DNA from 3 places in the Spongiibacter sp. genome. Region 3 is predicted to be linked to each of the others. Evidence: predicted binding sites of a transcription regulator. Region 3 holds the regulator's gene; each other region holds the start of a gene.
The links. The regulator PhoB, encoded in region 3, activates phosphate uptake and scavenging genes when phosphate is short. The targets are predictions, from matches to a motif close to TGTCATAAANNTGTAACA.
Positions count from the first base shown of each region.

Region 1: AC5DB9_RS00145 (OprO/OprP family phosphate-selective porin) is a predicted target of PhoB. The motif match lies at 1,533-1,550, and genes of this name have one in related genera.
Region 2: ppk1 (polyphosphate kinase 1) is a predicted target of PhoB. The motif match lies at 1,486-1,503, and genes of this name have one in related genera.

Region 1 is NZ_CFHTQA010000001.1:32,576-35,856, forward strand. It holds gene AC5DB9_RS00140 (beta-helix domain-containing protein) at 1-1,362, opposite strand, end outside; gene AC5DB9_RS00145 (OprO/OprP family phosphate-selective porin) at 1,609-2,961, shown strand; gene AC5DB9_RS00150 (adenylosuccinate synthase) at 3,053-3,281, opposite strand, start outside.
Region 2 is NZ_CFHTQA010000001.1:103,910-107,190, forward strand. It holds gene ppk1 (polyphosphate kinase 1) at 1-1,423, opposite strand, end outside; gene ppx (exopolyphosphatase) at 1,566-3,086, shown strand; RNA gene ssrA (transfer-messenger RNA) at 3,130-3,281, shown strand, end outside.
Region 3 is NZ_CFHTQA010000062.1:6,493-9,773, forward strand. It holds gene AC5DB9_RS15820 (PstS family phosphate ABC transporter substrate-binding protein) at 1-254, opposite strand, end outside; gene phoR (phosphate regulon sensor histidine kinase PhoR) at 363-1,667, opposite strand; gene phoB (phosphate regulon transcriptional regulator PhoB) at 1,677-2,387, opposite strand; gene purU (formyltetrahydrofolate deformylase) at 2,466-3,281, opposite strand, start outside.

The sequences.
Region 1 (3,281 bases), on a different contig from region 3:
ACAGGCAATGATGCTGCTCTCGATTTTCAGCTCGCCATCATCAGCCGCTTCCAGGCCTTCATCATCAATGCGAACACAATAGTTGTAGTCGTCGTCACCCAGTTTCACATCACCTTTGTAGGCAGTGGTGATCAGGGCGTTGATGATTGTCGGGAAGTGCGCTTCGCGAATACGCATGCCCTGACCGGGATCGTGAGTACCGGTGCCATTGGGCTCGCCAGTCACCTCGGTAGCAGACACGATACAAGTGAGGTTTTTGATAGTCGCGCGAGAGTTCAGGCCACGATCAATGAAGTCCTGCAGAGTCGCGGCATCTTTGCTGGAGTAGCTGCCAATACCATCTGACTCTACACAGCGGTTGCCGTCATTTTCTGACTGGATGACCAGGGCATAGTCGATTGTGCCGCGGTAGCCTTCATCAACATCGATGGAGTCATCGCGAACATACAATGCAACATAGTGGCTGACATTCACTGCGCCGCCGAAGAATTCAATACCATCGTCGTAGGTTGAATACGCTTGCAGATAATCAACTGTCGTACCTGAGCCCACAGCATTGAAGGAAATACCGTTGAGCTCATTGTCTTCTTCAACTTCAAAACCGGTGTGCTTAACGATGAAGTAATTCAGTGAGCCCGAGCTGTCGGCATTGTTATCACCGCCGTAGTGAGTTTGGCCAGCACCCGCTTTACCTTCAGCAGCCACGTGGCAATCACTGGTAGCGAGGTTATCGTCATCAAAAGTCCCGGTGTAGGCACACTTATTGGTGACACCGAAGCCATTGATGATCAAGCCACCCCACTGCTGCACGTCTTCTGCGCCAACCGCGTCTTCAACGGCATCAGAAACAGAAGTAATAGTAACCGGAGCACCTTGTTCGCCGTTGGCAAAGATTTGCGAACCACGGTTGATGACCATGTAATCGTCGCTGCCCTGGAATGCCAGCGTTACACCTGCTTCAATTTCAATGGCAGAGCCATCACCGCCTTCAACAATACCCGCAGCAGCCATGTCAGCGTCGTTATCGTAGTTACGACCAACAACCAGGCTGTCGCGGAAAATGTGGACACCGCCGTTGCTAAGCTTGGTGAAAACCACCGGGTCAGTAGCAGCAACTTCAATGGGATTAGTCAGGCTGACGAAATCTGAACCATAAATACAGTTGACGCCATCAACGCTACCCTGACGAGTCACGCCGTTGTCATTGTACGAGGCACAGAAGTTAGTGCCGCCAGTTGAACCGCCACCAGTGCTGTTATCAACTGAATTGTTCTGGGCGTTGATATTGATGTCGCCACCGCCGCCACAACCAACCAGGGCCATAGCCGAGGCCATTGCTGTCATCGCAAAAAGCTTTTTCATAGGGACTTATCTCCGTAACCTTCTCAATAAGGGCATAGGTAATTTGTCGATGGGGCGTATGCTAGGCGGGAGGAATGACAGATGCGTGAACGTAATGTGACGAAAATGTTTCACGAATTGTGACAACAACACGGCGAGGGATTAAAAATCAGCCAAAATCACACTGGATAAGTCATAAAACTGTCATAAAATGTAAATAAAATTGCCATCTTCTTAGTACCACTCGGCATTTGGATACCCAGAATCATGACAAGTACTTTCCGGCAGTTACGTTATATCCCGTTGTTTATCATGGGCTTTTCTGCTTCTTATAACGCAGCCGCGCAGACGAGCACCTCGCCAGAGCTTCTGGATATCTTGGTAGAAAAACAAATCCTGACCGAGAGTCAGGCAGAAGAGATTCGACAGGCCGAGAAAGAGCGCCGCAGTGTGAATAATGCCGTTGTGGACATCGGCAGCGGCGGTCTGAAAGTGAAAAGTGCAGATGGGCGCAGCAGTTTTCAATTCGGCGGTCGCCTCCACGCAGATGCCGCGGTTCACGACCACGAGGAACTGGCCGGACAGCAGGACGGCATTGATGGCACCCAGATTCGACGCGCACGTTTGTATGCCAAAGGCGATATCGGCAAACAGTGGTCTTACCTGATCGAAGCCGATTTTGCCGGCAACAAAACCAGCCTCAAAGATGCGACGCTGGGCTACCATTTCAGCGGACTGCCGCTGACGGTGACCGTAGGGAATCAGAAGCAAGCTGTGAGCATGGAGATTGAAGAAAGCTCCAACGATATCCCCTTTATCGAGCGCTCGCTGGTCGCCGGCATTACCACGCCCTATTTTGATCGCGCTATCGGCATTACCGCTGCATCAGGTGGCGACAACTGGCACTTCAAGACCGGCTTGTTCGGGGACGGCGTCTCGGATGGCGACGCGGATGAAGGCACTGGCTTTGGCCTGCGCGCTACCTATGCGCCGATAGTCAGTCGCACCCGCCTGCTGCATGTAGGGGGCTCATTCGGCTTGCGCAATACCAGTGACGATGGCTTGGCTAACGGCAAGTCACCCGGCTTTTCCTACAAGACCACCAATTTTTCAGACCTGAAACCGGTCAGCGCCAGCATCGCTGACATGGAGCAGGTGCAGACCGGCGTGTTTGAGCTCGCTGCCATGTGTGGGCCGTGGACGTTTCAAAGTGAATACGCGGTTACGGATGTCAGCCGCGAAACCGGAGACGACCTGAGCTTCTCCGCCTACTACGCGCAGGTGGCCTATCTCATCAATGGCCAGCGCCGTTATAAGGCGTCTGAAGGCGAGTTCAAATACCCCAGCATCAATGCCGACTTCAATCCTGAGCAAGGACACTGGGGCGCAGTGGAACTGGCTGCCAGATTCGATCATATCGACCTGGAGGATGGGGATATTTCCGGTGGCGAGGCCGACCGGATAACCCTGGCGTTGAACTGGTATCTCAATCGCAATGTGCGAATGATGCTGGACTACAGCCACAGCTATGAACTGAAAGGCGGGGCGTTGCAGAATGTCAACGGCGAGCTCGCCGATGACATCGACACCTACGCCATGCGGGTGCAGCTGAGCTTCTAACTGGCAAACAGCCTCGCCAAGCAGGCAAAAAAAGGCCATGCATACTGCATGGCCTTTTTTTATATCACTGCGCGAATGTCGCGCCGCCCTCTTAAGCGAAGGGGTGACGCAGGACAATCGTCTCTACGCGGTCCGGGCCGGTAGATACGATATCGATGGGGACATTCAGCAGGGCTTCGAGACGCTCGATGTAGGCGCGCGCATTCGCGGGCAGCTCATCCAGCGATTTCACACCGATGGTCGACTCGGTCCAGCCGGGCAGCTCTTCGTAGACCGGCGTGATCTGATCGTAGTCTTCACAGTCGAACGGTGCCGAGATC
Region 2 (3,281 bases), on a different contig from region 3:
AGGTCAGCAGGCTGAAGTCGGTGTACACCTCCGCCGTCTTCTCGTTGAAGTTACCCGTGCCCACGTGGGTGTAGTACTTCTGAAGATTCCCTTCCTGGCGGCTGATCGAAATCAGCTTGCTGTGCACCTTCAAGCCCGGCACGCCCAAAATCACGTTCACGCCGCCATCGGTCAGACGCTGCGACAGCGCGATGTTGGCCTCTTCATCAAAGCGCGCCTGCAACTCCACCACCACCGTCACTTCTTTGTGGTTGGCGACCGCGTTCAGCAGCGCATCGACAACGTGTGAGTTCGACGCCACCCGGTACAGGCTGATGCGAATCGACTTCACCGCCGGATCAATCGCGGCAGTTTTCAGCAGGTCCGTCAGGTAATCGAAGCTGTGATAGGGATAGAACAGCAGAATATCCTGCTCCCGCATGCAGCTCAGAATATTGTCAGCGGCGTCAATTTCCGGCACCCGGATTTTCGGCAGCGCCTTCGCATCCAGATACGCCGGCCCCAGATTAGGGAAGCGCATAAAGTCTTTGGAGTTGTGGTAGCGCCCACCGGGGATCATCGAGTCGAGGCGACCCAGCCCCAGCCGCTTCACCAGATACTCCATCAAATCATTCGGCATCTGCGCGTCGTACACAAAGCGTACCGGATCCCCCTTGCGGCGGCGCTTGAGACTCTGCGTCATCTTCTCCACAAAGGTCTGCGTCACCTCTTCGCTGAGTTCCAGCTCGGCGTCGCGGGTCAGCTTCACCGTGTAGGCCTCGGCAGAATCCAGCGGAAAAATCCCGCGAAATACCTGCGGCAGGCACACGCGAATCATGTTCTCAAGCGTAATCAGCACCTTGCCGCGCTTGCCCTTGCGACCGGGAATCCGCACAAAGCGCTCGATCCGCGTGGTCGGCACTTCCAGCAGCGCAAAGCGCACCTGACCCTCATAACTGAGCTTGATCGCCAGATAGATCGACGCGTCATTCAGCTCCGGCATCGGGTTGGCATCGTCCAGCAGAATCGGCACCAGCTCCTGCTGGATATGACTGTGGAAATAGCCGCGCACGTACTCCGTCTGCGCCTCATCGAGCTGGCGCTCGTTCACAATGTAGATTTTGCGACGGCGCAATTCCTTCAGGTTGGCGCTGTAGGTGGCATCAAAACGGCGCTGCAATTTCAGCACTTTCTGATGAATTTCCTCCATCAGCGCCTTGTAGTCCTCCTGTTTGGAGGGCGTCGAAAACGCAGCCAGACGACGTACATCCGCCACCCGCACCCGGAAGAATTCATCGAGGTTGTTAGAGAAGATGCCCAGATAACGAATCCGCTGGATAATCGGCACCGACGGATCAGCCGCTTCCTGCAGCACCCGCTCGTTAAAAGAAAGCCAACTCAGCTCTTTGGCAATCCACGCCTGTTCAGCGGTCATTTCGCTCATATTTTCCTACCCTGACAACGTTTAAAGCACTTGTATGCGCGCAACAGCCTAACGGTTATGCATGTCATTTTAGTGACATATTTCAGTGGTCGCATTTGCCAGTGACAGGTCGTAAACTAACTGCTCACAAGGGACAAAATGCATGGCACAAAACAGCGACTCCTTCGCCGCGCTCGACCTCGGCTCCAACAGCTTCCACCTGCTTATCGCCAGCTTCCAGGATGACAAACTCCGCATCATCGACCGCCACAAAGACATGGTTCGACTGGCCGCCGGTCTCGACGATAACGGCGTCCTCAGCGAAGAAGCCCAGCAGCGCGCGCTGGACAGTCTGGCAAAAGTCGCCAACCGCCTGCGCGGTGTCCCGCGTTCGCAAATCCGCATTGTAGGCACCAACACCCTGCGGGCCGCCAAAAATGCCAGCGAGTTTATGACCCGGGCCGAAGCCATCCTCGGCACACCCATCAATATTATTTCAGGTACCGAAGAAGCGCGACTGGTTTACCTCGGCGTCGCCAACGATCTGGCCATTGAAGACCGCCGACGGCTGGTCATTGATATCGGCGGCGGCTCCACCGAAATGGTCGCGGGCGGCCAACAGCCCCGCCTGCTGGAAAGCCTGCCCATGGGCTGCGTCAGCCACAGCCTGCACTACTTTCCCAACGGCAACATCAACGACAAACTCTTCAAAAAGGCCGTCAATGCCGCCCGCCAGTTAATCTCGCCCTACGTGGAAGGCTTCCGCGACCAGTGGCAGGAAGTGGTCGGCTCCTCCGGCACCATTCGCGCTATCAGCAAGATCCTCAGCGAACAGGGCCTGTGCGACGCCGGACAAATCACCCTCGACGGCATGAATGCCCTCAAGGAACAACTGCTGAACGCCGAGCACACCAGCAGCCTGCAACTCAAAGGCCTGAGTGACGAGCGGCGCGATGTTTTCCCCGGCGGCTTTGCGGTGCTCTATGCGCTGTTCAAGGAAATGGGCATACAGGAACTGCATATCTCCAACTACGCCGTGCGCGAAGGCATTGTGTACGACCTCGCCGGGCGGCTGCACCACAAAGACAAACGCGACGAGACCATCCGCCAGCTTATCGAGCAGTACCACATCGACCCCGCCCAGGGTGAGCGTGTGGCCGAACTCTGCCAACGCTGGCTGCCGATGCTCGCCGACCGCATGAACAGCGACTACACCGAAGCCGAAAAACTGCTGCTCTGGGCCGCCAAACTCCACGAACTCGGCCTGGCCGTCGCCCACGGCGGCTACCACAAACACGGCGCCTACATCCTCAGCAATGCCGACCTGCCCGGCTTCTCCCGGCAGGAACAGGCGCGACTCAGCGTGCTGGTGCTCAACCACCGCCGCAAACCCAAAAGCCTGGATATCAGCACCTACGGCGTCACCCCGGACTGGATGATGGTCTGCCTGCTGCGACTGGCCTGCATCTTCTACCGCCGCCGTCAGGCCGTGCGCTTATCCGACGACATCCAGCTCAGCAGCCCCGCCCCCGAACAGATTCAGCTCCACATCCCCAGCCACTGGCTCGACGCCAACCCCCTCACCGCCGCCGACCTCGACGACGAAGCGGAGCTGCTGCGCAAATGCCTTAACATCCAGCTCGACGTTATCAGCCAACAGCCCGCCGACGCACAAACCGGCTAGTGTCCGCGCCCGGTAACTGTTAGGATTAACCGTTGCAGAATTTGGGGCCGTTTTGGATTCGACGCCGGTTACAAAACTCTGTGGTGCATGCCGTGATGACAGCCAATCACGTTAATCCAAAGCTGTACTCTATATAGTTGCCAACGACGACAACTACGCTCTAGCGGCTTAAACCCCGCTAGCAGTCCCAGCAAG
Region 3 (3,281 bases):
GTCAGCGCCGGCGGCGCAGTGGAAGACCCCGCAGCCTGAATCTGAATATTGACGTTGGGATAGTTGCGCTTGAAATCCTCGCCCCACAGCGTCATCAGGTTTGCGAGCGTATCCGAGCCAACGCTGGACAGGTTTCCGGAAACGCCGGATGCTTTTTCATAGGTGGGCAGGCCCGCATCCACATCGGTCGCGGCACTGGCCAGTGAAGAAGAAAGGCCAATTACTGCAGCAATCAGGCAATTTTTGAGTTTCACCGTCGTCTCCCAAGTCATGCAAAAGGTCGTAGATTTAACACGGCCGTCATTTTATCGACGAAATATGACTAAATTGTTACAGGCAGCGTAGCTTTTATTACAGCGTTGTCACGCTGCAGATTCAGCCTTCGTTGCCAAGGATTTGGGGAACAGACAACTGAAGGTACTGCCGTTTCCGGGGTGACTGCGCACCCTCAGCTCGCCGCGATGTCGAAGCAGTACATGTTTGACAATTGCCAAGCCCAGCCCGGTGCCGCCGGTATCCAGCGAGCGACTCTGATCCACGCGATAAAAGCGCTCGGTCAAGCGGGGAATATATTGCGGTTCAATGCCAATACCGCTGTCCTGGACTTCCAGCACCGCATGACTGTCGGTCTGGTACCAGCGCAGCACAATGCGGTCACCTTCAGTGGTGTAACGGGCAGCGTTGACGGCCAGGTTAGACAATGCACTGCGTATTTCCGTCGCCTGCCCTTTCAGTACGATACTGTCGTCGCATTCTATTTCGATGCTGCGATCACCCTTCGCCGCCGCCAGCGCCTCTTCTCGGACCATTTCCAGCAGAGGTCGCAAGACAATACGATCCTGTTCTTTGGGCTTGGGCACCGACTCCAGTCGCGACAGCAGCATCAGGTCCTGAATCAGGTGATGCATTCTGCGAGACTGCTTCAGCATTTGTTCAATAGCACGATCCCAGCGCGGATTTTCGCCGCCGTGTTCCGCGAAGGTTTCGAGGTAGCCATTGATAACCGTCAGAGGGGTGCGCAATTCGTGGGATACGTTCGCCACGAAATCCTTGCGCATTTTTTCAAGGCGATAAGTCCGGGTGATATCCCGGGCAAACAGCAGGCGATTACGCTCGGCAAAGAAGCTGATACTGATACTCAGCTGAATGTCTGCATTCACCGGGGAGGCCATTTCCAGCGGTGCCCCGTATTTTTCGGCCTCGTAATAGCCGACAAATGATGGCGCACGAATCAGGTTGAGCAGCTGGAGGCCGGTATCGTCCTCTCGCCGCAGCCCCAACAACTCCGATGCCGCATCGTTACACCATTCGATATTGCCCTGATGATCGAGCATCACCACCGCGTCAGACATGGACGCGAACGACGCTCGCAGATAATCAATCATGGCCTGCAAGCGATCGTGATCCCCCGTCGCCTGCTTCTGCATATCATAAATGGTATCGAAAATTTGACCCCACATGCCTATCGCCTCTGGCGGCTCCGTCCCGGAGCCTCGGTATAGCCAGTCGCTCAAACGTTGAAGCTGCCAAAGCAGCCAGGTGCAGATTCCCGCGGCCACCACAAACACCGGCCAGGCACCCAGTTCGAACGCTGTCGACAGAACCGCAGCAGCTGCCAGCGGCAGCATGACTCTGACCAGTTCCGTCTTCCAATCGTAATACCGCATGAACCGGCGCTATGCGCTGACTCCTGTTGCTGAAAAGCGGTAACCGGTGCCTCTTACGGTCTGGATAAGCTGACCAAAATCGCGGCTGTCTGTGAGAAGTGCCTTGCGCAGTCGACGGATATGCACATCCACCGTGCGCTCTTCGACATAGACATTGGTGCCCCACACCTGATCAAGAAGCTGTCCACGGCTGTAGGCACGCTCCTGGTGGGTCATGAAGAATTTGAGAAGTTTGAACTCTGTCGGCCCCATATCGAGAGGCACGTTATCGGCAAAAACGCGGTGACTGGCGGGATCGAGGCGCAGGCCATCCACATCGATACTCTCTTCCTGGTCGGGCGTGCTCACCCGGCGCAATACCGCCTTGATGCGGGCCAGCAGTTCGCGAGAGGAAAAAGGCTTGGTGATGTAATCGTCAGCGCCAACGTCCAGCCCCTGCACGCGGTTGTCTTCATCGTCTTTGGCGGTGAGCATGATAACCAGCATATCGCGAGTCAATTCCTCACGCCGCAGGCGCCGCAGCAACTCGATACCGCTGGTGACCGGCATCATCCAGTCGAGCAGCACCAGGTCTGGTCGCTGATCAACAATAATGCCGTGAGCTTCCTGGGCATTGGCTGCCTCCAGGCAATCGTAGCCCGCAAGTTCCAAGCCTACGCGAATCATTTCGCGAATGGCTGCCTCGTCATCGACGATGAGGATGGTCTTGGTTGTCGTCATGCTTGTCCCTTTAACGCCGCCTAAGTACTTGAGCCTGCATTTAAACGGTCTTTAATGACAATTTTATGACAAGTCAGTCTAGTCGAATACGACGGTTTTATTGCCGTGAACCAGTACCCGGTCTTCCAAGTGGTTACGTAAGGCTCTGGCAAGCACTGACTTTTCCACATCTTTGCCGAGCCGAACCAAATCATCTTTGCTGTGGCGATGTGACACTCGGATGACATCCTGCTCAATAATTGGCCCTTCATCCAGCTGTTCTGTCACATAGTGACTGGTCGCGCCAATCAGCTTCACACCACGGTCATACGCCTTTTGGTAGGGGTTGGCGCCAACAAACGACGGTAAAAAGCTGTGGTGAATATTAATCATTCGACCGGCGTAGGCTCGACAGAATTCCGGGGGGATAATCTGCATATAGCGAGCAAGGACGATACAGTCCGCTTCGTAAGCCGCTGCGAGCGACTGGACTTTCTCATGGGCAGGCGCCTTGTTATTCGGGTCGACTTGCACGTGTTCGAAGGGAATGCCGTGCCACTCCACCATACTGCGTAGGTTTTCGTGATTGGAGATAACACAGGGAATGTCGCAATACAGTTCACCACTGTGCCAGCGGTGCAACAGATCAGCAATGCAGTGGGAGGCGTGGCTGGCCATAATCACCACGCGACGGCGGCGTGCCGAATCCACCAGTTCCCACTCCATCCCGTATTCTTCGGCAATGGGACGGAACGCTTCCCTCACCGCATCGGCTTTCATGCCCAGCGACTCGGCGGTAATTTCATTGCGCATGAAGAACCAATTGCTGTCGGCATCAGAATGGTAATTGGCCTCGGTCAGCCAGCCCCCCTGTTCTGCCACAAACTGGCTGACACGGGCAACAATCCCGACGCG